2 regions of the Corallincola holothuriorum genome follow, and region 2 is predicted to be linked to the other one. Evidence: riboswitches for the same ligand, from Rfam matches in the RefSeq annotation. Region 2 holds a riboswitch; the other holds the start of a gene.
The links. A riboswitch is a leader RNA that binds a small molecule or an ion and turns the genes downstream of it on or off. The one in region 2 is predicted to bind thiamine pyrophosphate.
Positions count from the first base shown of each region.

Region 1: another riboswitch for thiamine pyrophosphate. It lies ahead of thiC (phosphomethylpyrimidine synthase ThiC); the one in region 2 lies ahead of DU002_RS01940 (TonB-dependent receptor).

Region 1 is NZ_QPID01000003.1:13,681-17,101, reverse strand. Features, by position in the region: gene thiC (phosphomethylpyrimidine synthase ThiC) at 1-1,294, opposite strand, end outside; TPP riboswitch at 1,414-1,529, opposite strand; gene DU002_RS19345 (hypothetical protein) at 1,611-1,772, opposite strand; gene DU002_RS05645 (DUF4202 domain-containing protein) at 2,182-2,769, opposite strand; gene DU002_RS05640 (error-prone DNA polymerase) at 2,822-3,421, opposite strand, start outside.
Region 2 is NZ_QPID01000001.1:465,722-469,142, forward strand. Features, by position in the region: gene DU002_RS01925 (PGPGW domain-containing protein) at 1-83, shown strand, start outside; gene DU002_RS01930 (translation initiation factor) at 167-568, shown strand; gene DU002_RS01935 (DUF4124 domain-containing protein) at 573-1,079, shown strand; TPP riboswitch at 1,218-1,320, shown strand; gene DU002_RS01940 (TonB-dependent receptor) at 1,367-3,421, shown strand, end outside.

The DNA of each region.
Region 1 (3,421 bases), on a different contig from region 2:
CATCATATTCCCAAGCGATTTTGGTCAGCTCACCCAAGGTATAGAGTTCACTGAATTGTGCCTGATCGTTAGCATCGGCGACCGAGCCGGGACGCAAGCCATCACCCAGGCTGAGGGAAACGTCATAGGCAGCACAGATTTCGCAAATATCGCGGAAGTGGCTATAGAGGAAGTTTTCCTGATGGTGAGATAAGCACCATTTAGCCATGATTGAACCACCACGGGAAACGATACCTGTCATCCGCTTCGCCGTCATCGGCACATAGGCCAGCAACACGCCGGCATGAATGGTGAAGTAATCAACGCCCTGTTCACACTGCTCAATCAAGGTGTCACGGAATACGTCCCAAGTGAGATCTTCCGCCACCCCTTTCACTTTTTCCAGCGCCTGATAGATAGGTACGGTGCCAATCGGCACCGGGCTATTACGGATGATCCACTCACGGGTTTCGTGAATATAGCGACCCGTTGACAGGTCCATCACAGTGTCGGCGCCCCAGCGGGTTGACCACACCAGCTTCTCTACCTCTTCCTCAATCGAAGAGGTCACCGCCGAGTTACCGATATTGGCATTCACCTTGACCAAAAAATTACGGCCAATAATCATCGGCTCCGACTCTGGGTGATTGATATTGGCTGGAATAATCGCCCGCCCTTCAGCCACTTCGTTACGAACAAATTCCGCTGTTATCTGCTTTGGTAAATTCGCGCCAAATGCCTCGCCCGGATGTTGCACAGCCAGCTCCGCTGCCACTTCAGCTCGGCCCATATTTTCACGCAGCGCAATGTATTCCATCTCAGGGGTGATCACGCCTGAGCGGGCGTAATGCATTTGGGTGACACAACGTCCCGCCAAAGCTCTTTTCGGCTTAGGTAGATGCTCAAAACGGATATGGTCTAAGCCTTCGTCGGCAAGACGCTGCTGGGCAAACAGTGAGCTGGCACCAGCAAGCGCTTCAGTGTCATTGCGCGCTTCAATCCATTGTTGACGCAAGCGCGGTAAACCGCGTTGCAGGTCGATGCTGGCATCAGCTTCTGTGTAGTAGCCTGAGGTATCATAAACGCGGATCGGCGCGTTATCTTCAAATTCAGGCTGCGCTTTTGTGCCGCCAACTAAGGTTGGCGACAACGAAATTTCACGCATCCCCACTTTCACGCCAGGTAATTCACCCTGCACAAAAACTTTATGCGAATTAGGAAAAGAGAGATCTGCCAAATTGGCAAAAAATGCTTGCGCGGCGGCACGGGCGTCGCGCCGTGGATTGCTTTCTGAAACAGTCGTGGTTTGTGTCATTGTGGCCTCACGTTAATCCGTAGTAACAGTTAACGCCGGCGCACCGATAGATGAGTGGTTCAGTAGGATTAAGGGCTATGGCTTCTGCTAGGTATCGCAGCTGTTTGCGATAGACAACAGGGACACGCCCTCTTGTTTCCCTTCGCAGGCATTAACCTGATCAGGTTCAACGGATCCCGCTTTCGCGATCTCAGCCTATCTACCCAAAGGTAGCTCGGCACTCCGACAAGATATTGGCAACGAGTATAGGGGAAATAGAAAGGGCCGCACAAGTGCGACCCTTTAAAAACTAGTGCAAGAGATAAAGCCCTGAACTTCAGGCAGCGTAACTCTCTTCATTTGTGGCCTGAGGGCTGCTTTCGTCAGCGATCAGAACGAGTTGCTTTAGGTGATCAAAAATATCCACCATCACAGTGCGATCCGTCGCCAGTTGTTTTCGCAGCGCTTCCACTTCTGCTGCGGTCATGGCTTTATCCATTACAATCTCCAACTGGGTTATTTAAAATTGGTTATAAATTGGTCTGCGCTAAGAGTAGTAATCACTAAAAAATACGGTCTGATCTAGCGCAACAAATTCTCAATTAGCTATTTATTCGTCATTTAATGATGCAATTTTAGTCAATTGTTTACGTTTTGTTAAATTTTTTAGCGAAAAAAAGTAACTTTTTTATAACACTCGGTTTTACAAAGATTTTTCTGCACTGAAAATAGTTTTATGACAACAAAGCGAAGCCATCACGCTCAAATACGGGGTAATTTGAGATCCAGATCACACCTACAAAATGGCAATAGTCCAAACCGTTGGAAATTTACTCAAAAAAAAGAGAGCAACAATTTGCTCTCTTACTTTGAAATTACACGAAATATTAACAATTTCATTTACATATTTAGCTCAATGCGCGCTTAACCAGTGCCAACATGGCTTCAGGTAAATCAAGTTCCAACGCTGCGGCATGACCCGCCTCAGACATCTTTGCCCAAGTCTTACGAATAATGCCTAACATCTTCTCTTCCGTATGCTTGGCTGCAAAGTCAGCGAAGTAATACTCCAGAAAAACCAGACAGATAACATCTTCCAAGGTCTGGCATTCAGCATCACGCTTAATCTTCTCTTTGCGCAGCAGTTGTTGGGTACGTACCGCATCGTCTTCGCTGTAGCCTTGCTCACGCATTAATTCCGCAGCCAAGTCTGCGTGCATTTTGCCCAAATCGGTACGCCACTGATGATAACCCTGACGATCCATCGGATAATCGCTGCGTGGGATCGCCCACCGCTTAATATGCTGCGCACGAGCCGCGATCTGCAAATGCTCACTGGCACCCGGCGCAAACTGTGCCAACCGCTCACTCATCCGTTGCCCATATAACAGCTCTTTTGGCACTTCGACCTCATGACAAAATTCCATATTGGGGTCTTGGCTATTCACCTGATCGATAGCCTCTAAAGTCAGATCTAAAGCCGAATTATTGTCCATGGGTCATCCTTCGTTATCTTTGTCTCAGGTTTAAATTAGCAGAATTAGAGAGTTAGCAGAAATCCCGCGACTTTAATCGCAGCGCGTGTAACTCATCGCTCCGATCCGTCAGTTTACCAGCAATCAGGTGCACTACCTCCCCTTGCTGATCTAACACGCCCCTGACCTCCAACAATCGGGCAGTCAAATAGGGCTGTTTTTGTGCCCGCGCCGTTGCCTGCCACACCACCACATTGGCATTCCCGGTTTCATCTTCCAGAGTGATAAAGGTCACTCCCGAGGCGGTACCCGGACGCTGTCGTCCCGTCACCAGTCCCACCACGGTAACTAACGCGCCATGGCGCATGGTGCTGAGCTCTGCGGCCGTCTGACAACGATACAGAGCCCCTTGTTGCCGTAACATGGCCAAAGGATGGCGCTCCAGCGACAAGCCCATTGCAGCGTAATCGGCGAAGAGTGCTGCCGACTCCGTGGGCGCCGCCAGCTCAATACCACCATCATCGATCCTCGCCGCAAGCAGCGGTGTTGCCTGCTCGGCACCGGACAGCAGCCAGCGCGTTTGATAGCGGTGCCCGCCTAAAGAGCGAAAAGCACCGGCCGCCGCCAGCGCTTCCATTTGGTCTTTAGCTATGCTGCGTTGACTTGCAATTCG
Region 2 (3,421 bases):
TACTGCGCTTGCTGCAAGCAAAGCTACATCACGGCGCACGACGCATTGATAAACGCCGTATGCAGAAAAAACTCTATCGTTAACATCAATATTGAGGAAATTTGCTTTACCCACGCCATAGGGTTGGTGACAATGTAACAATCATTAAGCTGATTGCCCGCTACAGATGTCTAAGAAATTATCCTCATTTGCCGATCTCGCTGCACTAACCGGTCAGGCAGCACCGTCCACGGTGTCGACCAATGAATCACAACAAGATCTTGTTTATAGCACCGACGGTGGTCGCGTGGTAACACAAAAGCATGTCGATACGACGGCGATAATTGGAGACGGTCGTGTTCGGATATCTCGCTCAACGAAAGGCCGCGGAGGGAAAACAGTTTCAGTTGTGACAGGGCTAGCTCTAACTCATTCAGACCTGCAAAAGCTTTGTAAAACCCTAAAGAAACAACTTGGTTGTGGTGGTGTGGTTCGAAACGGCGAACTTGAATTTCAAGGCGACAAACGCGACCAACTGCTTAACGAACTAACTAAAGCTGGCTACCAAGCCAAATTAAGCGGTGGCTAAAACAATGAAAAAATATCTTACACTTCTAGTGCTGCTTATCGTTTGTGCCTGCGCTGGTCCATTCTTTATTAAGGGCCCCGATGGCAAACCATTGCTAACCACCGCAACGATCTTTCCTCAAGATCAAAGTACCGTTTGGCGATACTGGAAAAACCGTATTCTGTTATCGTTTAAAATGCTAAGCCGACAGGCGCAGGAGAAATTAGGTGTCGAAGCTGACGCACCTAACGTGTACCGGTGGCAGGACGAACAAGGCAATTGGCATTACGGAGATGCTGAAGCGGGCAATAAAGCGGGCGCTCAAACCGAACAAGTAAAACTTAAACCGGCAAAAATTGTTGGACTTGACGGGCCATTACAGGAAGAAGATAAACCCACCGAAGCACCGGCGGCTGCTGATGGCGTCTCTCTCAGTGAATACACCGAGCGTCTCGGTAATATTAAGGCTGATGCAGAAGAAGCAAAGCGACTAATGGAACAAAGAAACGCTGCGCTGGAAAAATCAGAGTAGAAAACTCAACAGAAACGTCAACTCCTGGCGTTTCTGGTATTGCTCCCCTATTTCATCATTTGCATCAGTTATCGCCCGCCTTAACATGAGCAGTTGTAAAACTATTGTCACTATTTAGTTAAAACTCATTTATAATTGCTCTCGGCCAAGGGGTGTTCTTGTTCAGAACTGAGACATCAATGATGAACCCTTTGAACCTGAACCGGCTGGTACCGGCGTAGGAATGGCGCTTTTCATCGAGCACAAATACCAGCCCCAATCTTCCCCAAAAACTGGTAAATGCATATATGCTCTTTTCCACTCTACCCCGTAAAACTAAGCTTGCCGCCGCCATCATTACCACTTTGGGTATCCCTCTGCCTGTATTCAGCGCAGCACCTACGGTAGCAGATGAAGATATAGAGCATATCAAAGTTACCTCCAGCTTCCGCTCCGAATCACTACAACACTCAGCTTCGAGCATTACTGTTCTAGACAGCAACCTGATCCAAGACGAGGGCGGCGAACATTTTGAAGACCTCTTACACAACGTTGCCAATTTAAGTTGGGCAGGTGGAAGTTCGCGGCCAAAGTACTTTCAAATCCGAGGCGTAGGTGAACAAGAGGAGTATCAAGGGGCCCCCAACAGTTCTGTTGGTTTTGTTGTCGATGACATTGATCTTTCTGGCTTGGGAATGACCTCCAGTCTTTATGACATAGAGCAGGTGGAAGTGTTGCGTGGCCCCCAAGGCACCCGTTTTGGCGCTAATGCCCTAGCAGGTATGATCTATACGACCAGTAATGATCCGACTGACACGAGAGAGTTTGGTGCAGAGATCAGTGGTGGCCAAGAAGACCTATTCAGTTATGCAGGTTTTGCCTCTGGCCCAGTTGATAACAGCGGTGATCTGCTCTACCGCGTTTCGATACAGCAACATAACGAAAATGGCTTCAGAGATAACGATTATCTCGGTTCAGACGATAGCAACGAACGTGACGAACTAACATTACGTAGTAAGTTTCGCTGGTTTGCGAGTGATGAATTGCAAGTTGATTTAGCCCTGCTCTACGCCAACTTTGACAATGGCTATGACGCTTGGACATTAGACAATAATGGTTTTACCACCCTAACCGACCAACCTGGTAAGGATAAGCAGGAAACAACAGGCGGCTCCCTTAAGCTAAACTGGGAGCTTAATGAATTTGTTGATCTGGTATCAATATCCAGCGCTGCACATACCAATCACCGTCATGCCTATGATGGCGACTGGGCAAATCCAGAATATTGGTCTGCGTTGAGCTGTACTGATTATTATGATGAAAACGGCAATGGCGATTTCACTGACCAGATCCCCTGTCAGTACGACTACACTTGGGACAAACAGGCCACTCGTGACACTTACACTCAAGAAGTTCGCTTGTTATCTACTGAACAATCAAGGCTTTTTAGCGGCACTACCGACTGGTTGACTGGGTTGTATATACAACGCTTAGAGGAAGATAATGACCTAGAAAGCTACTATAACGGCTTCCCCGATCTGTTCCTGCAGAGTGACTACGAAGCAACTAGCATTGCGCTATTTGGTCAGTTAGATACACAGCTCAATGCCGCAGCCAGTTTGTCATTAGGACTTAGAGTAGAACAGCGCGACGCTTCATACGATGACGATGGTGGTGACTCCTTTGATCCAGACGAAACGATGTGGGGCGGCCACATCACACTCAACTACTTAATCAATGAACGCTGGCAAAGTTACGGCAAACTGGCGCGCGGATATAAGGCTGGAGGATTCAACACCGGTTTACCCGATGATTTCAGTGATAACCGAGAGTTCGACAGTGAAACACTGGATAATCTTGAATTCGGCATAAAGGGATACTGGCCAGAGCAGCAAGTATCAGTGCAGGCTGCCCTGTTTTATATGCATCGAGATGATCAACAAGTGGAAGCCTCTACTCAAGATCCGAACAACCCTCAGCGCTTCTTCCTATATACCGCGAATGCAACCAATTCCGATAGCTATGGCTTAGAGTTAGAAACGTCGTGGCAAGCGACGGATAATCTTACCCTGTACTCAAGTCTAGGCTTATTAGATACTGAATTTGACGACTATGTCGTCACCCAAGCAGATGGCTCTGAGCTCGATCTATCTGGTCGGGAACTAGCACATTCTCCCAATTATCAGTTCAGTATTGGTGCCACATGGCGTAACGATGAAGGCTGGTTTGCCAATATCAACTTGAACGGCTCTGATGGCTATTACTACTCAGATAATCACGATCAAAAAGCTGACAGCTACGAGTTACTTAACGCACGTTTAGGCTATGAAAAAGAAGATTGGTCCGTGTATCTGTGGGGCAGA